4 regions of the Sporomusa rhizae genome follow, and region 4 is predicted to be linked to each of the others. Evidence: riboswitches for the same ligand, from Rfam matches in the RefSeq annotation. Region 4 holds a riboswitch; each other region holds the start of a gene.

Region 1 (5,784 bases), 2.2 Mb from region 4:
CCCTATCGCAAGCTGCAGCAAGAACCTCGGTAATAGCCAGGTACTTACCAATCAGCTTTTTTATAGGGGAAATTAAAAAGCGCATGCGAGGTTTTTATACCCTACACATGCGCTTTGCTTCGTTGTTTGCTAAGTCCCAATACCAACATGCCGGGACAGAACCGGCCTTCAACAGAAAAGCAGTCAGCAAAATATGTAAGCGAACGCTTGCCTTTCCGTTGACAGTTTATCGGGAATAGGCTCAATCATCTGCTGCATGAAGTCGCACAGCCCGCTCCCTTGCCAACATCTCCGTTACACACCGTGCCCCGCTTGTTTTCAAGCGGAGAGCATTGTATAATAGAAATGTCGTCGCGGACAGCTTAGCTGTTACGTGTAGGTAGTGTGTTTACCTGCGCGGGCCCGGAAGTGTTCCACCACTTTCAGGTCGCGGCGACTTTTTAATTTCCACCTAGTTTTAATTATAGCTCATTTCTAGCGAATTGCAAGTAAACTGAACCGCGCAGACAGGATTTTTTCCTGACCGGTTGCATATTTTTATTCCAATGGGTATAATATAAGAAAAGGACTGACGTGTTGCAAGCACGCCAGCCCCATAGGTTGTCTAACCGGAAACGGTTAGCCTCGGTTTTGATTATTTAGGAAATAACCGCAGTCCTTGGCTAGGGGCGGTTATTTCTGCTTTATGATTAAAACAACAAGTGTTGCAAATGCTATCATCAGATACATTGCTTCAAATATTGTCATCATACCACCCCCTTTCAAAAAGGGTGTGGCCAACCGCTCCCTTGACAACCTTACGCTTATTATAGCATATTCTGCCAGAGCGAACAGGAAAATTTTAGCTTTAATCAGGATCACTGCGCCGCCTTCACAACACGAAGGCGGTCTTTTTATTTTCCCCGCCGCGCAGTTCGCGGCTCCCTTGCTGCCGGCAGGCTCGTCGCACGGGGCGCGGCGGCGTGGGTTTGGCCGCCGTGGCCGGTGCGCTCCCCTAGCCTGCAAGCGCATCCCGGCAGGCTTACGATGTGCGGCCACACGCTTTTCGTGGCTGCTCATGGTAAGCCGTCTTTTGGGCTGTAGACACCGGGCTGCGGCTTCCCCCTCCCGTTTGTTCGCCGGGAGGGGGTCAGGGGGTGGGTTCCCTAAAGCGAAACCGGGCCGTCTGGCGCCGCCGCCGTCTGATTGCCTCCCGACTAGTGAAGGGCCCTGCCGCGGCCGCGTACCCCCCAATTTGTTCGGCCGCTCCTTAGCGGGGGGTTTGGGGGGTAGTCCTTCCCGACAGGGCGCCCGTAGTCCTCCCTTCCCCCCGAATTTCAATTGCGGCCCACCGCTTGGACGGCAACGCCATTCAGGTGGGATAGGGGGCTCGGGGGGAAGGGAGGACGGAGAGTGGACACATGCTTTTCGTGTCCACGGGGCGGGACGGGCGCGGCCGCGGCAGGGAACGAACGGCTGCTATTACCCGGCCAGGCGAGTGGCGGCAGGTGGCCCGGTGAAGCGGTTGGCTGCCTCCGTCCTCCGGGCTGCGTGCCTTGTTTTTCGCTCCCGGCGACCGGCGGGGCGCCCGGCTGGGTCGGCCGGTGGTTTTGCGGGCGGTCCGGCCGGAGTGGCCTGCCGGGGCCCCGCGCAGAATGCGGGGACAGCCGACGTAACCCCGTTTCCCCGGCAGTCCGGACGCGAGCGGCAGGGAGTGCTCCGGTCTGCGTCCCCTCCCCAGACTAACGAACATCCGCCCGGCAGGATACGGCTCTAAGCGGCAGCGGTGGCGGAACGGGAGCGGATGAGGAGAGTGTAGCGACAGCGGAACGCCGCAAGGAGCGGACGAGCAGCCATAGAGCGGTATCCGTTCCCTATGGCCATTGAGCGGAGTAGCCCGATCAATGAGGCTCAAAAAAGCGGTTTTCTTTTTCGCTAGCCGAATTATGCAGGACTGACGAGGGGCGCATTGGCGCTGCAGCGCCGAGCAAGCCTTTGACAGCCTGCCCCAAGAGCTTCTGTATTGTACCCCCCATCTCTTTAAATGGCTGTGATAATACCTAAATCCAAAACTACGCAGCATCAGCACAATTAGTATCTACGATAAAAAAGCATGCCTCCACTCGTACGACAGTAGGCGGTGATATATTAATACCAGCTGCATTTACCATTTTTCTCTTAAACGTTTCAAACTTGTTACCTTTCCGCTTATCTTGACAAAACTCTAATAGACTGACAATAATAAGGATACTATACTGTTTGTAGGAAGAAAGCGGGTGAATGGGTGCATCGTCTATTCTTCTATCAATATGCCCCCTTGATTTTTTGCATATTCGGAATTTTACTAGGTGTTTTCGACTTTACCAGCGACACTATTTTGACTACACTATGGCCGGAGTACCATCGGTTTACTTGGGTTATACCAAGCTTTATCTTTTCATTGCTAGGGCTGCTTTATGGAATTTTGCTAAAAAGGTTGCACGAAAATGCCAATACCGATCCATTAACCAATTTGCGCAATCGCCGCTATTTCAATAGGCAACTGAACTTAGAAATCGAACACTTAAAACGGAATAGAATCCCGTTATGTATTGCAATGGTTGACGTGGATGATTTCAAAAAAGTAAATGACCGCTATGGGCATAAAGTAGGAGATCAAATGCTCATTGCTTTAGCAGACACTTTTAGAGCAAACACGAGAGCGGTTGATACTGTCGCCCGCTGGGGAGGCGATGAGTTTTCTATCCTGCTTCCCGGCGCTACTGCCGAGGACGGAAACATGATGGCGGAGCGAATACGAAAAGAAGCAGAAACCAAGTTTGCCACCCATGATGTAACAATTAGTATCGGGCTGCTTTACCTAGAAAAAGAGACTAACTGCGATGCCGCTCTAATTCAGGCAGATGAAGCATTATACAAGGCTAAGCAAATAAAAAACAGTGTAATCCTTGTATCCTGACACAAGAGGCTTCCGCCTTCCCGGCTTCTACTTATAAACAATCAGCCCTAAGCAAAAAGCTTAGGGCTGATTGTTTATGAGTATTAAATTATCTCCGCAATCTTTTCGACATCCGACGCTGACGACGCCAGTTGCTGCATGGACGCTGAGATTTCCTCAGTCGCTGCCGCCTGGCGCTCACCGAGTTGCGCAGTCGAAATGATCTGCTCCACTATTATTTTTGTGTCTGAGTTAATGCTATTCAGGATAGCCTTGATATCCTGTACCGCTTTGGCACTGTTATCAGCCATTTTGCGAATTTCTTCGGCAACGACCGCAAAGCCGCGCCCGTGCTCGCCTGCTCTGGCCGCTTCGATAGCCGCATTTAACCCCAGCAGGTTAGAGTTGGCGGCCACCTCGCTAACAAACCGCAATATATCGTCCGTTTTTTTTATTTCTGCTAAGACGTGCTCCCCCCGGCCCTTGATACCGTCCAAGTCTTGCGCAAGCTGCGTGGCCGTTGCCGCTAACTCCTCGGAGGTAGCCGTCATTTGCTCGGCGGTAGCGGCAATGGTTTGCGCCGATTCATGCAATATTTGTTGTGTCTCCAAGCTTGTCCCGGTTGCCATGGCCCCTGCCAGCTTGCCATCTTCCATAATCGGTACGGCAATTGCCTTTATGGCAACGCCATACAATTCTTTTTTCAACGTCGTATGTATTGCTTTTTGCGTTTTTAAACATTGGTCCAGCGAGCCGCCGGCTGCTATTCTATTCCCTTCCCTAACGCCCATGTCAAAGGTTTTTGCCGGTAAAAATTTGACGATTATTCCTTCAGCATTACAAATCATGATGCAGCTGTCGAGAGGCATCAATAGTTGATACTTGGGAGCCGATTCAATTGCATTTCGAAACTCATTCATGCCAAACCCCTCCTCGTTAGTTATCACAGATCCTATTGCTGAAGCGGATAGTTCAACCGGGTATGTAAGCCCAATAAAACAATAACTGCCAGGTTACCTCAGCATATAAAACATCTGATGCAACCTGGCAGTCATAGACGCGCAAGTCTTTAGACCCATAGTTTTGCGCCCCCACTTTTCAGAAGGTTTGCCTACTACTCTTATTTAACAACATTCAACAAATTATGTCAATATACAACATATAAACCCTAATGATTTTTACTGATGCCAACCGCTGCCCCACCAGCCCTTACCGGTCCGCTTCTAAGGCTAGAGAGCTTCCTGCTTCGCGTGCTTGCAGCGGCTTACTGCTTTTTGGCAGAGTCAATTGAACATCCACCGCACGCATTTCCCTCTGCTACGCCGAAAAGTCTGTACTCACAAAACGTAGTGTATCTTCCGTGAGCGAAATTATTTGTTGCGGGTTCTCAACTTCCAAACGCCGCAACAACTGTTCCAGCATTTTATAAATCTCTTCCTTCTCTGCCTGTTTAAAGAAAAAATATTCATTGGGATTATGATCGCCATTGGTATCGCATTCAAGAATAAACGTTTCCATATGGTAGTAAACATTAATTCGCCCCTGATCGGATGTAAGCAAATAGGAACGGTGGATTATCCGGTTAATATCCAAAGCTTCCTTAATCAGCCACCCAACCGCCGGATATTGATCACAGGAAACATGATGCATAATTACTCTTCCCCTCTCTATTTCGGCTCTTCATACAAAAGGCTACCATTAGATTTTTGTGGTGCGGCAGGATTATTTTGTATTGCTTTGCTCTCGATGTTAACTTCGACCCGCCGCTTTAGCCTCTCCTCAAGAATATTTTGAATGGTTTTACTTAACTTGTCGTCTACCGGAGATGCACTGGAAATTTTCACCGTAACCTTATAGGTTCCTTCGCCTTTGCGGTACTCTAACGTGTAGTCCTCTAATTTTGCATTAGGCAGCAAAGACAGTTTTTCCTGTAAAACGGTATCAATGACTTCCTCCGGGGTACTGCTTTTTACCACTTCGACAATTTCCTTTTCTTTTACTTTCGGCAGTAACGCCTGGAAGGTATCGATATTGGTCTTGTCATTGACTTTTTGCACCAGGACCACATCGGCGCTAACGCCTACCGGTTTTCCCAGCCGTAATTCCAGCAAATTTTCCATTTGCCGGATATTTTCCGGCACGATAATTTTCGTCGTGCGAAAAGCGGCATCAATCTCATAGCGGTTGTCCTGTTCCCGGTAGTCTGCTGAAATCAGCGTCGAATGCGGCGCAATCACATCCAAAGATTCGATGAGCGATGTTTTAATAACTTTTTCAATGTTGGCATGACTATACGTTTTATACATGATAAAGGCCAATGGTATGGAAATGACAATCAAGAGCACCACCGGGTACAACATCCGGTAGGTGGTTTTCTTGGCTTCACCTGTTTTACAGGCGCCGTCATGACAACTGTCACGGGAGAATCCCGCCAATTCAAACATAGCGATAGCCGCCACATTAATGGCAATCATATTCGCTAAAAACAGCAAAAAGGCGCCGCTGACCACGGAAAAACTTTGCTTCGCCAGCCCGATGCCCACTACGCACAAGGGAGGCATCAAGGCGGTGGCAATGGCAACCCCCGGCAGGGTAGCGCCCTGCGGCTTCACACACATGGCGTACGTTCCGGCCGCACCGGAAGCCAAGGCAACCACTAGGTCCAATATGGTCGGCGTGGTTCGCGCCAGGACTTCCGGTGTTAATTCCGCGCTCGGCAGCACCAGTGTTAACAGCGCCGCCAGGACAACCGCCGTAACCGCGCCTAACGCCTCCGCCTTGGCCGACATTTTTAACAGCGGATTGCTGTTGGTCGCCACTGCCAGCGCCCCGCCCAGAATGGGGCCCATCAGGGGAGCGATCAGCAT
Region 2 (5,784 bases), 2.7 Mb from region 4:
TTAAGAGTGCCTTCGACGAATTCCAACGGATTCAGTCCATCAGTGACCGTTTTAATCCCGAAAGCCAGTTATCAAAAATTAATCAAATGGCAGGAATCGCTCCTGTTCAAGTAGATAGTGATTTGGTCAAAATGATTAACGACGCAATAACCATTTCGGAAAAAACAGACGGAGCCTTCGATATAACGATCGGTCCACTCACCGAATTATGGGGAATTGGCCATAAAGGAGAGTTTGTGCCTTCCCAAGCAGAAATTAATAAGGTTTTACCGCTTGTCAATTACAGAAAAATTCAAGTGGATTCAAATAATAACACGGTATATCTGCCCGAGAAGGGTATGTCATTGGATTTGGGTGGCGTAGCTAAAGATTACGCACTAACCAGAGCGGCAGCCATCTTAAAATCACTGGGTATTAAGTCGGCCTTAATTAACGCCGGCGGGGATATTCAGGTTATTGGGACAAGACCGGACGGCAAACCTTGGCGAATCGGTGTACAGGACCCACGTAATTCAGAAGGAGTTATTGCCAAAGTAACATTAACGAACTGGAACATGATGCAGACATCTGGTGACTACCAACGCTATTTCATTAAAGATGGAGTGCGTTATGCTCACATATTAAATCCTAAAACGGGTAGACAACCGACCGAAATAGCCAGTACAACTTTGGTTTATAACGATGTGGACGTTCCTAACGATATTGCTAGTTCGGGATTTATAGTTTTGGGATTAGAACGCGGTATGGAGGCATTAAAGCAATTCCCCGGCGTAGAGGCAATAATTGTAACTACCGATGGAAAAGTCATTACTACTCCCGGTCTCAAGGATAATGTGGAATTATAGAACTTGTAAAGTGTAAACAATAAAGAAGGAATGTCTCTGCAACAGGGACATTCCTTCTTTGACATTTTAATGATATACTCTAAATACATCTAGTAGAAGGGGTAGGCAAAGTCTTGCTTTAGAGGTGGTTTGTTTTATGGTGAATTCGTGGAAAAGTTTTGCAGTAGGCGCTATGGCTATGTTTGTTTTTGTAGCGGTTTATATGTTTTTTACAGGGACGGATAAGAGCTCGGTTGTTCCTGTTACTCCTGAAATAGGCGTAACGGAAGCCGAAGACTTGTCTAGTAAAGTTACAATTACGCCATTGCCGTCATTGCGGATTGTCCGCGGAACAGAAGTACCGTTTAAGGGGAAAATAGAGTTGCGGCAGGCGATTGCCGGGCGCGCGGCCAAAGATATAGCGATAGTCAACTTCCAGGCAACCGGTGAACATGCCGATAAATCAGTAATTAAGATTGTATGGGACAATGGTGAGGTTGAAAAGGTTGTTCCCGGTACAAATAATAAACGATTTGCTCCGGAAAAGCGGGCTGTCGAAATAGTAGTAACAGGCTACAGCATGCATGAACGGCGGCTTTTTAAGGACAGCAGCCGGGACGGTATGCTGACATGGGAAATTCGTTACGAACCGGTGGATTAGTTTATTCCATATTTTTCTTTACATTTTGGAATTTTTGAGGCTATAATTAACCGTTATGAGATATTATAATCAAACTGCGATCAGACCGGCTGGTTATCTTGCGGGGTTAATTGTACTGGGAATTATATATGTGCATGAGTTCGGCGTTGAGCGGTTTAGACCGGAGACAATCCGGGATACGATTCTGTCATTCGGTTGCTGGGGACCGCTATTGTATGTGCTAGGTAATGCCGTTCGTCCGTTTTTCTTCTTTCCTGCTATTATTATGGGCGTTGCCGGCGGTTTGGCATTTGGTCCGCTGTGGGGAACAATATATCTCATCTTTGGTACATTGTTTGGTGCCGCTTTGTGTTTTGGGGCAGCCAGGCTGCTGGGACGCGAAAGACTCAAACGGTTTTGGCCTAAGTGGACACTGCTGGAACAACTGGATAGCCAGACTGAGCTACACGGGTTCAGGACGTTGTTAGTGCTGCGTCTAGCTCCTATCTTCCCGTGGGATGCGGTAAGTTTTCTTGCCGGGTTATCCAAGGTGAGTTTTTGGCCGTATTTTGCGGCGACCGTGATCGGTAGTATCCCTGGCGCGATTGCATTTTGTTATTTTGGCAATGCCTTGACGCAGTCTTTGGCAACGGCGGTGACAGTTGCCGCCATCATTATTATTTTGACTGTTGGATTGCAGGTGCTGAGCCGGAGCGTTGGACAGAAGAATTTATAAATAACTTCCCATGATTTAAAAAGTATAGAAAGCATGGTTAAATAGAAACAGCCTTGAACGTAAGCCAGATCGCCGGCAGGGAGTTCAAGGCTGTTTTTTTACTAAGCAAAAATTGGTTAGGCGAGAGAGATTATTAAGTACAGTTTTTTGACTTTCAGGTAACTAGTAAAAGGCTTTTATAACACAGATATGTAAAATTTATCTAACTTTTTGATTGACAGTTTCCATATCCTCCAAGTAAAATATAGGTAAAATAACTAAATGATGGTGGCATACCTGTCGAAAGGCAGGGACGCAAAGCCGTGGGTCTAACGGAAAATTTACCTATGACTGCCTGGTTGCTCTTACAATAATTTTGTGAGTGTAACCGGCTTTTTTTGTTTTATCAAACTGGTATGGTAACTATATTAAGTTAATATAGTTTAGAGAATTTAGCTATTTGGCAGTTCCAACAATGAGATTCGTGAAACGGGCAGTGGCCTGTCTTTTTGTTTATAAAGCTTACATAATACTTCTTCTTTTCATGAATTTCCAGAAAATAAATTTCCCAAGGATATATACAAGAAGTACCAATGTAGGTATAATTATGATCTGCAGCTAATTTTTATTTTTTAGTTTTTATTCTTAATGAAAGTTGAGAAAGGAGATAAATGCAATGAAAAAAAGGTCATTGTTTTTTGTATGTATGATTGTACTGGCAGTTATAGTACAATTCAGGTTTTTTAATGAACCTACGAATAATAAATTAACGGAGGCAAAAGTGAATCCGGATTCAACCTTAGTTAATAACCCTAAGCCCGAGGAAATACAAGGCTTTCAGTTCCTCCAAACAAAAATGCGGAGTTCGAAAGGTATAATAAGATATTTGGTTGAGTCCAAGTCGCCTGCCACATATGGTGTAAGTGAATCCATGGGTCAAGCTATGGAGTACACTGCTTTGCTTGGTGACGCCAAACTGTTTAACGAGTATGCTGCTACAACTGACAAATATTTTAGAGATCCTTCCGGTTACTATTATTGGAAGATTGATGTCATTAGCAAAAAGGGTGAAACTACCTCCGCTTTAGTTGATGATTTAAGAATCGCTAAGGCTTATTTTATTGCAAACGAAAAGAAACTTGGCAATTATGACAAGCAAATAGAAAAGCTGGCGGAAGACATCTACAAGTTCGATGTGGATACCCAAGGCTACCCTTGTGACTTTTATGATGGAACTGCTAAAAGTAGGGCAAATGAGGTTTCCTTGTTTTATCTGGATGTAGAAACTATGGAAAAATTAAGTAAAGTTAATGCGAATTGGTCTGTACCACATAAAAATGCCGTCAGCATTTTAAGTAATATGCCGGAAAATCAGCACGGTTTCTACCCGCAAACTTTTAAAATCGATACTAAACAATATATTTGGCCTTCTTCCATTAATATGGTTGAAAATTTATATACCGCAATCGATGTATATAAAGCTGGGAAAAGTACTAGTTCCTTTATAAGCTTTTTAAAAACACAAATAAAGCAAGGAAAGATATATAATCACTATAATTCTGACGGAACACCCGCCGATCAGGATGAGTCTACTGCTATATATGCATTAGCAGCACGGTTTTTGGTATTAAATAATGAATTTGAGGCAGGCGAATGGTGTTACCGCCAGACACTGGATCTTCAAATTAGTGACAAAAACGCCTTTGCGGGTGGTTTTGGCGAGCCGGAGACCGGGCTTGTTTATGCTTTTGATCAGTTAGAAGCACTTTTAATGTTGAGGACGGTGGAAATCAAGAATGATAGCCAATGATATGTTCATACGAAAGGATATTCTTTTCTTTAATATCATGCTGGTATTTATTTTGGCTGTTACTGCGATTATGTTGCTTTATGCGCCAAGTATGGGGTCTTTTAACTTGTTTATCCCCTTTGCCTGTATGCTGTTCAACATGAATCTTAGTTATACATTAGGCTTACAACGAGGTTTGATGGCAGCTATTGTCCTTACCTTTGCTTTCGGTAGTTATATTATCTATGAAACATCCATTGTTAACCGGATTGTTGAGGTTAATTTTGCTTATATATCCTGGCTGTTCTTTTTTCCACTCAGCAGCATATTGGCAGGCCAGCTATCGCTGGTTGTTTCTAGATATAGACAAGAGTTGGAGAATAAGAAGAATCTAGAGCAATTGGTAACGCTTGATGCTTCGACCGGTCTATATAATAGTCAGGGATTTTTCCGGAAACTGGATGAGGAATTTGTCCGTGCCAAGCGGTATAAAACCTGTTTCTCTATTTTGTTGATCAGAATATCGAATTTTGATGAACTGCGGCTAATATACGGGGAACTGGACTCTATAAAAATTTTACAATCGGTGGCTGAGAAGGTAGAAGCTCAGACGCGTTTCTCTGATATTAAAGCATTGATTAGTTCTGACATGCTCAGCATTGTACTTACTGAAACCAACGAAGACGGAGCTAGAGTTGTTATAGAAAAATTACATCAGGCGTTAGATCGTATCACAACAGAGATTAGGGGTACCAAGAAAGTTATTCGTATAAAACCGAGCATTGGGATCTCTAGTATTAGAGAGGGCGATGCGGATGTCCTGGAAGCCTATGAACGAGCTAAGGAAGAACTTAATTATGACAGGGGTTAATAAGAGAGCAATTATATTTTTTCTGCTTGCTGTATTCATCCTTGCTCTTTGTTCGCCAACAAGCAGTTATGGCAGTGCTCCAAGGGTAAAGACATATATTCTCTATGATAGCCCCAACCGCTTTGGTGACAGTTTTCCGCTGGTTAACGCCTTAATTGAACATTTGGGGCATTTCGACTTAGACTGTCAGCCGATGGCGCTGGAAGAATGGAAAGCAGGCGCACTGCAAGACGCAGAATTGGTTGTATATGTGGGGTTAAGAGATGTAATATTACCGCAGGGTTTATTGCAAGAAATAGCACATGCCCCGAAGATAATCTGGTTTGAAAAGAATATTGAGCAATTGGCAGCCTATTTACAGTGGCAAGATTTTAAATTAGAGGGAGTTTCCAACGGATGGTCGGTTATTAACTATAAGAAAGACATGTTCCTTAGTGATTGGATGAACGTGGTTATTACACAGCCAGGGCAATCCGCTCAGGTTTTTGCTACCGTAAAGGATGTAGTGAACAGTAAGCCGCTGGCATGGCAGCGCGGCAAGGTGTTTTATTCCGGATTTTTAGAGGTACATCCGAGTCATATGCTTACCTTGAGTGGATTGCTTCATCAATTTATCTCAAATCAGAACGATAGCCATTCACAGTCACACAAAGCGCTGTTACGCATCGAAGACGTCAGCCCGCTGGTTAACCCTGAAGCAGTTAGTGCGGTTATTGCGACTATTAAAAAATATAATATTCCATTTTCCATTGGAGTTATTCCGGTGGGAGTTACAGCAAATGACAATCGTAAATATTTACATGAATCTCCGAAATTGGTGAAAGTGCTTAAAGAAGCGCAGGACAATGGAGCCAGTATTATTATGCATGGCTATACACATCAAAATAAGTATTCACCCAAAACTGGGGAAGGTTATGAGTTTTGGAATGCACGTGATGATAAACC
Region 3 (5,784 bases), 1.4 Mb from region 4:
ACTGATATTTCCGGACGCGGGGTTGGGATGAATGTAGTCCGGCAAACAATTACCGAGAATCTTAAGGGGTTTGTCCGGCTTCAGACACGAACAGGCCAGGGAACGACTTTTTTGCTGAAAGTTCCTATTACACTGGCGCTTTCGCATATGTTAATCGTGACGGCTGCCAATCAGACATTCGCTGTACCTGCGTACTCGGTTGAAGAGGTAATAATGCTACCTGCCAGCCAGGTTATTGATATTATCGGCAAACGTGCATTACGTGTCCGTGAGCAAATTGTTCCGCTGGAGGAACTTGAAAGTATCCTGGGTTGTCCCCAGGCGATACCGCATGAACGCAAGGAGTTGCTAATTATTCTGCTGACTTCGGGTGCGCAAAGACTGGGAGTAATTGTTGATGCTGTAATAAGTGAGGCCGACATGGTTATAAAATCCTTACCTTCGGCAATACAGCACTGTGCTCTTATTTCCGGATTTACTGTTGGCAGTAATGATGAAATAATTAGTGTTCTAGGAGTTAGCGCTTTGATGCGGCAAATAAATGAAAACAAGATAACTGCAAGCAAGGGGTTAGGGATTGAACCCCAAAAACAGCACAAAACAATTTTGGTTGTTGATGATTCTGCAAACACACGGGATATTGTAAAAAATATTCTGGAGTCCTATGGCTACCAGGTTGATTTGGCCGAAGACGGTATAGTTGCTATCGAAAAGACAGGTAAAAAGATATATGATGCAGTCATCACAGACGTTGAGAGGCCAAACTATGATGGATTCAGCCTTACATTGCATTTGCGTCAGGATGAGCGGTATCGGCAAATTCCGGTGATAATTGTTACTTCCCGTGAAAAAATGGAAGATAAACGGCGGGGAATTGAGGTTGGAGCTAACGCCTATATTGTTAAGGGCGCGTTTGATCAAAATAATCTTCTGGAAACCGTACGAAACTTAATAGGATAATCAGCTTGATTATGAAGGTGGGGGCTAATTTGAAAAAGCTGTTGCTTATTGAAGATGACTGCTTTATGCGGGAAATGGTCACTATGGTGCTGGAAAGCGAAAATTTTGAAGTTGTTGGTGCTGAAACTGGCGCCGAAGCGTTAAGGTTGCTGCAGGAATGTGCCGGGTGTGATGCCGTAATTGCCGACATGTATTTACCGGATACAGACGGACTTGAACTTTTTGAACAAATAAATGCCATTTACCCGGAGGCTATGTTTGTAATGTTAAGCAGTGAGACTGACCAGAAAATTGTTAGTAAAGCCGATAGTTTGGGAATCAAATATATTTTTAAAGATGAAAATTTTGCGGAATCAATTGTAACAACGCTGCAAACTGTTTCTAAGTAATGATTATTTTAGGAGTTTGAAGTAACATGACTAAAAAGATTGAAGCTCAGACGGCAGCGGTACATCCAACAGAAGCTGCGGCGGGTGCTGAGTCAATGAGACTATTCCATGATCTCAATCAGCCGCTTAATTCTATAAAAATGATTTCTGGCGGAATTATGTATTTACTCAATCAAGGGAAAAGAATTTCTGATGAAGAGCTGGTTGGATGTATGAAAGAAATAGTAAATCAAACTGACGCAGTTGCGGAGATTATTAAGAAATTGAAATCGTGAGTTGAAATGGTCGTTGAATCTGGGATATCAACCTGTATATTTGGCTGGTCATAGGGAGGATATCTAATGAAGATATTGCTTGTAGATGATGAACAGCATAGCCGGCAGGCCATGCTGTGGTTCTTACAGTACGAAAACCATGAAGTAACCGATTGTGCTAGCGCTCAAGAAGCGCTGGATAAATTTTCACAAGGGGATTACCCTTTGGTGTTATCAGACATTCAAATGCCGGGAATGTCAGGAATTGAACTGGCAAATGCCATTGAAAAATTACCAAATAGCTGGCAGACGGATATTGTTTTCTTTACTGGGCATGCCGATCTAAAATCGGCAGTTACCGCTTTACGGGCAGGAGTATATGATTATTTGGAAAAGCCAATAAACCCGGAAGAACTGGTGTCTGTCATCGACCGGGTAGCGGAACACCAGGCCTTGCTGCGGGAGAACAAAACCTTAACTGACCGTTTCCGTGATGAGGTAAATGCCGCAACCGAGGAGACACGGCGCGAACTTCTACATATAAAGCAATTCGTGGCTGAATCCATAATGGGTTCTGTCGGCATCTTTTCAGAATGTATGAAAGCCATTGTCCGGCAAGCAGAAAAACTGCATGAGGACCGGACAATTCCCGTATTAATCGAAGGCGAGACCGGGACGGGAAAAGAGATTATCGCGAAGATCATCCATTATGGAAACAGCTTTGGCAGGTTGAGTAATGGGGGCTTTGTTGATATTAATTGTGCTGCGCTTGCCCCGACTTTGTTTGAAAGTGAAATGTTTGGTTATGAACCAGGCTCTTTTACCGGCAGTATGACCAAAGGAGGCAAAGGAAAGTTTGATATAGCCAGTGGCGGAACCTTGTTTCTTGACGAAGTTGGTGAAATACCACTTGAGTTGCAGGGAAAGCTGTTGCGCGTACTGCAGGAGAAAGAGTTTTACCGGATAGGTGGTTTAAAGAAAATAAAGACCGATATCCGGCTTATCAGCGCCACCAACAAGCCCTTGGAACAAAGCGTCGAGCATGGCAGTTTCCGGAGAGACCTGTATTACCGGCTCAAAGTAGCGCATATTACAATACCACCTCTACGGGAGCGCCGAGAAGAGATTTTGCCGATCGCGCAAATGTTTTTACAAGAATTTTCAAAGCGCAAACGAAAAAAGTTTATAACAATTGCGCCGCAGACAGCCAGGATGCTGGAAGGATATGCTTGGCCGGGTAATGTACGGGAGCTGCAGAACACTATTGAATATGCCACGTTTGCCTATGATGATGATGAACTGAAACCCGAACATGTTGGAGGGTTATTACAACAGCGGCGGGAGAAGCCGACGGCATTTTCTAGCAAGAATGACGTAATAGAACTGCCTTTTCCTCCGGAAGGCCATTCGTTAAAAAGTTATACAGAGGATCTTATTTTGAAGATTTTAGCTGCCCATAATGGCCGCCAATCAGCAGCAGCTAACTACTTGGGAATGTCTCGCCGGGCTTTGTCTTATCGGCTCGAGGAAATTCGCAATAGAAAGGCTAATAATCAGATATAGATAACGAAAAACTTCCAACAAAAACTTCCCACGTGGGAAGTTTTTTGTTCGCGTGTGCTACATCAAATTTATTTTTTAACAATTAAACCAAAATCAAAACAATACTTATCGTGGCGAAATATCAAGATTTATGCTGGATTTTGGAGAACGAAACAAGAAAAAGTAAAAGCATGCCAGGTATTGGCATGCTTTTTGCATTATAAGAGTCTAGTCAGCTAACACGGTACTCTGCTAGTTAATAGACGAATCAAGGTGCTAACGGTATCCTTAGGCAAACTTATCGAAAGATAAGGACGCAAAGCTATGGGTCTAATAATCTTAGGATTTATGACTGCCAGGTTGCCATGACAAGTATGTCATGTAATACAATAGCGGTCTTTTTCATTAAGATTGCTTTGGATTTGGAAGGAGATTGTCATGTTTCCGGATTATAATGACCTACTTGAAGTTTTGGCTATTTTATTGCTAGTTCAAAGGAGGATATCTTATGAAGATATTACTCGTGGATGATGAGAGATATAGCCGGCAAACTATGCTGTGGTTTTTAAAGCACGAAAATCATGAAGTAACGGAATGTGCCAGCGGCCAAGAAGCGCTGGAGAGGTTTTCAATGGAATCTTATCCACTGGTATTATCGGACATTCAAATGCCTGAGATGTCGGGAATAGAACTGGCGAAAGCTATAAAGCGGCTGCCTAACAGCTGGCAGACAGATATTGTTCTCTTTACTGGCCATGCGGATTTAAAATCGGTAGTCAATGCGCTACGGGCAGGGGTATATGATTACCTGGAAAAACCGGTTAACCCGGAAGAACTGGTGTCTGTTATCGACCGGGTAGCGGAACACCAGGCCTTGCTACGGGAAAACAAAACCTTAACTGACCGTTTCCGTGATGAGGTAAATGCCGCAACCGAGGAGACACGACGCGAACTTCTACATATGAAACAATTTGTGGCCGAATCCATAATTGGTTCTGTCGGTATTTTTTCAGAATGTATGAAAGCCATTGTTCGGCAGGCGGAAAAGCTGCATGAAGACCGGACAATTCCTGTATTAATCGAGGGTGAGACCGGGACGGGAAAAGAGATTATCGCGAAGATCATTCATTATGGAAACAGTTTTGACTGGTTGAGTGATGGGGCATTTGTTGATATTAATTGTGCTGCACTTGCCCCAACTTTGTTTGAAAGTGAAATGTTTGGTTATGAACCAGGTTCTTTTACCGGCAGTATGACCAAAGGGGGCAAAGGAAAGTTTGATATAGCCAATGGCGGAACCTTGTTTCTTGACGAAGTTGGTGAAATACCACTTGAGTTGCAGGGAAAGCTGTTGCGCGTACTGCAAGAGAAAGAGTTTTACCGGATAGGTGGGTTAAAGAAAATAAAGACCGATATCCGGCTTATCAGCGCCACCAACAAGCCCTTGGAACAAAGCGTCGAGCATGGCAGTTTCCGGAGAGACCTGTATTACCGGCTCAAAGTAGCGCATATTACAATACCACCTCTGCGGGAGCGCCGGGAAGAGATTTTGCCGATCGCGCAAATGTTTTTACAAGAATTTTCAAAGCGCAAACGAAAAAAGTTTATAACAATTGCCCCGCAAACAGCCAGGATGTTAGAAGGGTACGATTGGCCGGGTAATGTACGGGAGCTGCAGAATACTATTGAATATGCGATATTTGCCTATGATGATCAAGCGCTTAAGCCGGAGCATGTCAGAGGGCTTTTCCAGCAACGATGTGAAAAACCGGCCGTATTGCCGATCAGGAGTAATGTTATAGAACTGCCATTTCCTTCTGAAGGCTATTCGTTAAAACGTTATACAGAAGATATAATCATGAAGATCCTGGCTGCACATAATGATAGACAAGCGGCAGCAGCCAATTATTTGGGAATTACTCGCCGGGCGTTGTCTTATAGGCTCGAGGAAATGAGAAACAGAAGAAATCAAAATACTAATTAGCATACAAAAAACTCGCTAAGAGAGGCGTACCAGAGTCTATTATTTTCGCTGCACCACTACTTATTAGGAGGAACAAACAATGAAAACACGTATGCCAATCGGTGCCCAATTGGGTGCGCTTATGGGAATAGCCTTGCTGCTTATGGTTATTCTGCTAACGATAAGTATTTATCAATTCAAAGGAACCAGCAACTCTTATCAAGAGATGCTGTCTGTTACAGTGTCGCGCACCATGGCTTTGCAAAGTGCTCAGGACGACTTTCATGAAGGGCTGAGTGATTTACGTGCCTATGTCGCTTATGGTGATGAAAAATATGCAACTGAAACCCTGAATTTGATGAAAGAAAGCTATGGCAAAATTAAGACGGCTACTGAATCCATGAATGCAAATGATAACAAACAGGACGGGGAGAAACTTCAAACCGTGATGCTTGCCTATATAGATGATATTAAGAAATTTATTGCATTGAAACAAAGTAACGATCCGAGCTCTGCCAATGTCCTGGCTGGCACTAGGCAAAAAACCGAAATCGTTAACAATCTTTTCAATGATGTTATGACCGCTCAGGATGTAGCCCTAAAACAACGAATAAACTATCTAAGTGAGAAACAGGCTGAAGTATTCAAACTGGTAATTGGATCAAGTGTACTAGGT
Region 4 (5,784 bases):
CTCCTTGCCGGATGAAGTGGAAAAAATGATGATCCGGCTCACTGATCTTGATATAAAACAGTGCAGCGCTTGTTACGCCTGCCTGCCGGAGGACAAGGACTGCGTCATTAAAGACGATCTGGGTTTCCTGCTGGAACAGATAAAGGCGGTTGATGCTGTTATCATTGCCACACCTTGTTACTTTTTAGGTACTCATACCACACTGAAACTTATCAGCGACAGGCTGATTTCCGTTTTGCAGCAAGCGAAAGAATTTGCCGGTAAGAAATGTGTCGTCGCGGTATCTTACGGAATTACAGGATGGGAAGGGTATGCCCGTGAGGCCGCAGTCAATCTTGCTCGCTTTTTTCATTTGGATGTAGTGGGGACAATGCTGGTCCATGCAGCAAGTCCGGGAGAAGTTGTAAAAACGGAAGTGCTCGATCAGGCGCGCCGTTTGGCGTCAGCGCTCGTAACCGGTGAACAGGAGGCAACCCGTTTGCCGGTTCATGCTTGCCAGTTGTGCGGTAACACACTGCTTAAGCTAATGCCTACCGGGGAAGTAAAATGTCCGATGTGCGGGGCAGATGGCAAAATCGAGGTAAATGAAAGAGAATTTACGGTTCAGTTTGCAATCCCCAGGCATAACCGATTTTCTCCTGAAGGTATGACTGAACATGGTAAAACTCTGGAGGCTATAAAAAATCAATACATAGCGGAACGCCATGAATTGAACAAACTAAGAAAACCTTACCAGCATTATAACTGGTGGATTAAGCCGGAATCAAATGAAAAAAACTGAAGCTCATTAGCAGCTTCAGTTTTTTTTACATAGTGTATGAAAGGGACTCACAGAGTTTTTCTGTTTCTTGAGTTGCTAGATCCTTGGCCGCAATGCCTCGGCCGTAAAGTGGGTTTCATAAGTAAGTATTCCGCTTAATAACAGCAGTGCCAAATAGGCAAATCCTATTTTCAGACGAAATGAAGAATCGGTTGCATAATATTCGTCATGGCGATGTTTCCAGAAGTCCCATGCCCGATGAATAGCTCCGAATAAGATCAGAATGAGAATGGGGCTGAAGCTGAACCACAAAAGTAACCCAATCAGAGGAATGCCAATGAGCCAGATGTAGGGAGATACCGCTCCGGCAATCCGACCGCCATCTAATGGCGACGCTGGGATAAGATTAAACAGTGTGAGAAAATAACCGGTAAAAGCTAAAGAAAATAGCAAGGGAGAATGTAACAGGTAGGCAGCCAGATGAAAGGCCACTGTGGCTAACAGGCCAAATAAGGGTCCGCCATAGGCAATGATGCTTTCAGTTGCCGCATCATTAGGCTGTTCCTTAATACCAATGAGTGCTCCCAAAAAAGGAATAAAAACAGGGGCCGTTACCGGAATGTTCTGTTGCCGGGCTGCAACCATATGTCCATACTCGTGAATCGCAATGAGCAAAACAAAACCAATTGCCCACCATAGCCCGTAAAACCAAGCATAAACACCAATAGTTGCCAGCATGGAGAGGGTGGTTATACCAAACTTACTAAACTTTAGAAGGAACACTAATCCTTTGAGAAATCCCAAAACAGTTTTCCATTTCATTAACACCAGTAGCGCGGCAAATACTCCGCCCAGCCCAAATCGCTTATACCAAGGTGGTCGCACTGGCGGTGGCGTGTTATCCAATTGTTCGTTCATTTCGTCTTCTCTATTCAAGGCAATACCTCAACTTAACATTATTAATTATTGACCATATCCTCAAAGCAACAGATGCATTCACCAATCCCCGCCGGAGCCACTTCTCAGCCTTTTGGGGAGTGATTTATAGACTAAGTCATAAGAATGATCGATTAATCCTCTTATTTCTTGTTCGGGAATACTTCCATCAAGTATCACTGTATTCCAATGGCGTTTATTCAAATGGTATCCCGGGGTAATGCTGGGATATTGTTTTCGCAGTATTTCTGAATAGTTTGGGTCGCATTTCAAGGCAAGATTGTCCTGACCGTCCCGGCGAGACAGTAGAGCGAACATTTTAGACGCAACTTTGATAACAATTACGTCGGGACCAAAAGGGTAATCTTCGACGGCGCCCGGTTTGGCTAAGCAATAAGAATATAAAGCTTTAGAATGCAAGGTTATGCTCCTTTCACAAAAAAACTTATAAGAAGTATTCTATCAGAATAAAAATATACCTTTATTTTGAAACAAGTTGACTAATTGCATACTATTTCTCATTAGATTATAATGATAGTAACACAGGAGGTGTTTGCATGTCCAAGAAAAAAGTAATCATTAAATGTGGAACCATTAACCCGAATACCCTTAAAGTTGCCGGTAAACCTAACCGGGCAATGACTCCAGAGGTTAAGTTGGCCCCCGTTTGGATCGACCGAAAAAATGACTATAGGCGTCATAAAGAAAAGCAAAAAATCCGCCGTTATTCCGATGAATATGGAAACGGCGGATTTTATTTATCTATAAATCCAAATTCTGATATTACTCATCAAAAACGGATTGATGAGTTTATCGCTTTGTGAATGGAAAATGGGTTCGAAAGCTGGAGAGCGTAGTACTTTCGTTTTACAAATGACTTTTTACGACATTTTTTTTATTTTTTGATGATAAAATATTAGTAGTAATTGAATACTTTGAGGCAAACCATCCGAAAGGATGGGACGCAAAGCCGTGGGTCTACAGATTCGTTAGTCTAAGATTGCCAGGTTGCATCATTTAAATCAATGATGAACCGAGCAATCTTTTTCATTTTAAAATGGAGAATAACGATAGAAATTGATTTTTTGTCAACTAATATTCTGCGTTAGTTGATAATAATTAGTTGTATGTATGAAAGGAAAGGAACGAAAAGTATGAATTCAGCAAAGCAAACTATCCTTATTGTTGATGATATACAATTTAATCGTCAATTTTTAAAAAATGTTCTTCAAGATGAATATAATGTAATTTGTGCAGACTCGGGGAAGATGGCTATAGAAATTGTTATGTCGCAACCAATTGATCTGGTTTTACTGGATATAATTATGCCTACTATGGATGGCTATGAAATTTGCCGGTGGATCAAGACAAATCCAGGCACCAAAGATATTCCAGTCATCTTTGTTTCTATAAAAGACGATCCTGAAGACCAAACTACTGGGTTTTCATTGGGAGCAATCGACTATATTACTAAGAATACTGATGCATCTATAATTAAAGCGCGTGTAAAAAATCACCTTGAGTTAAAGAAACAGCGGGACATGTTAATTCAAGAATCTATTAACGATTTTTTGACAGGTATACCTAATCGCAGGTATTTTGATGAAATTCTGGCAACAAAATGGCGACAGGCACTGCGTGATAATGAATATTTGTCCATTCAGTTAATTGATATAGACTTTTTTAAAAATTATAATGATTTTTATGGCCATATAGAAGGTGATCGGTGCCTTAAGTTAGTGGCCGATGCGTTAAAAAAATCGTTGCTACGACCACTTGATATAGTCGCTAGATATGGAGGAGAGGAATTTATAGTACTGCTGCCGCTAACGCCGCGCGACGGTGCGATAAAAGTCGCAAAGAGAATTCAGGAAAACATAAGTGCGTTAAACATTACCCATCAGCTCTCTTCAGTTAATGATTTTGTTACAGTCAGTATTGGCATAGCAACGATAAAGCCTGAAGAAAACCTTGATGCAACGATACTTATTAAACGAGCCGACTATGGGCTCTACAAGGCCAAAAACGAAGGTAGAAATCGATTTATTGCCATTGAATAATTACTATTATTTCCTTGTACTTGAGAAAGTCACCGCTTTAGCCAGCAGGCAAGAGCGATGGCTTTTTTTTCAAGGCATGGCGACGGAGTAATTCACTCGACAGTTTAAAAAGAGAGTGGTAAAATACTATTGAAACGTAACAAATACGTTTTGCTGCATATCAAACATCTCTTTATCGAACTACGACTTATTTATAATAATAAGGAATATAATAACGAAGATAAGTGAAAAAATTCACTCAATTTACGAGGGGTATAATTATGCTGAAATTGTCCATTTGTTTTGGGAGTGCCTGCCATTTACAAGGCGCTTATAGTGTTCTCAATGCGTTTAAAGCATTAATCGACAAATATGAAATTCAAAGTGAAATCGATCTTGAGGGAAACTTTTGTCAGGGACAGTGCACCGAAGGCGTGATTATTAAAATAAACGATGAAATTATTAAGAACGTATCCAAGGAAAAGGTATTTGAAATATTTAAGGACAAGGTGCTGGGAGGTGGACAATATTAACACTATCATAACTCGCAAGGTAAATTGTCAGGATTGTTTTCGTTGTGTGCGTGCATGTCCTGTTAAAGCAATTGGAATAGTTAAAGGGCAAGCCAGTGTTATTCCGGAAAGATGTATTCTTTGTGGCCGTTGTGTAGTGGAGTGTCCGCAGCAGGCGAAAGAAATTGATAGGCAAATAGAAAAACTGACGGCAGCTGTTGCAACCGGTAAACAAGTAATTATAAGCTTAGCCCCCTCGTATATAGCGGCTTTTCCTGAATACTCATTGGAAGACTTGACACACCGATTGATAAATGCAGGGGTTAGTGCGGTTGTAGAAACAGCTACGGCAGCTGACCAGGTTTCGAAGGCGTATGCTCGACATATTAAAGCCGATAATCCTGTCAATCATACTGTTATTTCCTCCTGTTGCCCGGTTATTGTAGATATTGTTGAAAGATATTATCCTAAATTAATCAACAATCTAGCGCCGGTTTTATCGCCAATGCTTACTCATGCCAAGCTTATTCGAAGGGAGTTTGGAGAAGACTGCTTTGTCATATTTGCCGGACCATGCATAGCGAAAATTGCTGAAGGCCGCTCGCTGTATTCTGAAGTGGACGCGGTTATCACTTTTGATCAGCTTAGAGAATGGCTAAATGAGCGTAACGATATGGTTTCGATAATAAATCCCCTAAAGCTTCAGGAATTACCGGAATCAACTTATGCAGGACGCTGTTTCCCTGTAGCTGGCGGGGTGCTTATGCCTTTTGGTTCGCAAGTTTCGGACGAGGATGTTATAGCAGTCGATGGAATAGAAAATTGTCTGGAAGTATTTGAAGGGTTAAGCAAGCTGGAGTTTTCTCCAAAATTCGTTGAGGCCATGGCTTGTGCTGGCGGGTGTATCAATGGTCCTGCTATGGGGACGCATCAATTAATGCAAACCAAAAGGAACAAGATAATGAACTACGCCAAGAATGCTTTGCCTAATACATGTCCCCAGGAAGATGACTTGGCGGCAAGTAATCTGGACTTATCACGAAATTATGCAGCAAAACCGATAAACGCCGTTATACCTGCGGAAGCTGAAATAAAAGAAATTCTCAAACAGATAGGAAAATTTTCTCCCAAGGACGAAAAAAATTGCGGCGCTTGCGGATACAATACTTGTCGCGATAAGGCAATTGCTGTTTTTCAGGGTATTGCCGAAATTAACATGTGCTTACCTTATATGCGTTCTAAAGCAGAATCATTTGCCAATATTATTGTAGAGAATTCATTAAATGCGATAATTGCTGTCAATGAAAAAATGATTATCAAAGAATTCAATCCGGCAGTTAAACGAATGTTTGGTATAGTACAAGAAATTTATAAGGGTATGAGTCTAACGGAATTGTTTGATTGCTCAGATTTTATGGTTGCCACGAAATTGGGGCATAAGATTGTTGGTAAACGGGTTGAGTACCCTGAATATGGTATTATTACCGAACAAATGATTATTCCAGTACCTAAGCATAGTTTGGTAATTGCTATCATT

Evidence for each region. Region 4 has a riboswitch for cyclic di-GMP ahead of SRRS_RS07070 (diguanylate cyclase). Riboswitches for the same ligand answer to the same signal wherever they lie in the genome.
Region 1: linked by a shared signal. The riboswitch ahead of SRRS_RS17985 (methyl-accepting chemotaxis protein) and the one ahead of SRRS_RS07070 (diguanylate cyclase) in region 4 are both predicted to bind cyclic di-GMP.
Region 2: linked by a shared signal. The riboswitch ahead of SRRS_RS22305 (hypothetical protein) and the one ahead of SRRS_RS07070 (diguanylate cyclase) in region 4 are both predicted to bind cyclic di-GMP.
Region 3: linked by a shared signal. The riboswitch ahead of SRRS_RS00680 (sigma-54-dependent transcriptional regulator) and the one ahead of SRRS_RS07070 (diguanylate cyclase) in region 4 are both predicted to bind cyclic di-GMP.

What each region holds. Positions count from the first base shown of each region.
Region 1 is NZ_CP156925.1:3,803,245-3,809,028, forward strand. It holds gene SRRS_RS17975 (hypothetical protein) at 673-1,233, opposite strand; gene SRRS_RS17980 (GGDEF domain-containing protein) at 2,264-2,938, shown strand; gene SRRS_RS17985 (methyl-accepting chemotaxis protein) at 3,022-3,837, opposite strand; cyclic di-GMP riboswitch class I at 3,953-4,039, opposite strand; gene SRRS_RS17990 (hypothetical protein) at 4,235-4,567, opposite strand; gene SRRS_RS17995 (TIGR00341 family protein) at 4,585-5,784, opposite strand, start outside.
Region 2 is NZ_CP156925.1:4,770,051-4,775,834, reverse strand. It holds gene SRRS_RS22320 (FAD:protein FMN transferase) at 1-845, shown strand, start outside; gene SRRS_RS22315 (hypothetical protein) at 982-1,485, shown strand; gene SRRS_RS22310 (TVP38/TMEM64 family protein) at 1,541-2,200, shown strand; cyclic di-GMP riboswitch class I at 2,460-2,546, shown strand; gene SRRS_RS22305 (hypothetical protein) at 2,856-3,989, shown strand; gene SRRS_RS22300 (GGDEF domain-containing protein) at 3,976-4,839, shown strand; gene SRRS_RS22295 (DUF2334 domain-containing protein) at 4,826-5,784, shown strand, end outside.
Region 3 is NZ_CP156925.1:169,897-175,680, forward strand. It holds gene SRRS_RS00660 (response regulator) at 1-960, shown strand, start outside; gene SRRS_RS00665 (response regulator) at 990-1,349, shown strand; gene SRRS_RS00670 (hypothetical protein) at 1,376-1,624, shown strand; gene SRRS_RS00675 (sigma-54-dependent transcriptional regulator) at 1,691-3,166, shown strand; cyclic di-GMP riboswitch class I at 3,427-3,513, shown strand; gene SRRS_RS00680 (sigma-54-dependent transcriptional regulator) at 3,654-5,129, shown strand; gene SRRS_RS00685 (methyl-accepting chemotaxis protein) at 5,209-5,784, shown strand, end outside.
Region 4 is NZ_CP156925.1:1,592,043-1,597,826, forward strand. It holds gene SRRS_RS07050 (flavodoxin family protein) at 1-781, shown strand, start outside; gene SRRS_RS07055 (site-2 protease family protein) at 857-1,696, opposite strand; gene SRRS_RS07060 (MmcQ/YjbR family DNA-binding protein) at 1,757-2,116, opposite strand; gene SRRS_RS07065 (hypothetical protein) at 2,254-2,520, shown strand; cyclic di-GMP riboswitch class I at 2,626-2,712, shown strand; gene SRRS_RS07070 (diguanylate cyclase) at 2,851-3,756, shown strand; gene SRRS_RS07075 ((2Fe-2S) ferredoxin domain-containing protein) at 4,017-4,268, shown strand; gene SRRS_RS07080 ([Fe-Fe] hydrogenase large subunit C-terminal domain-containing protein) at 4,255-5,784, shown strand, end outside.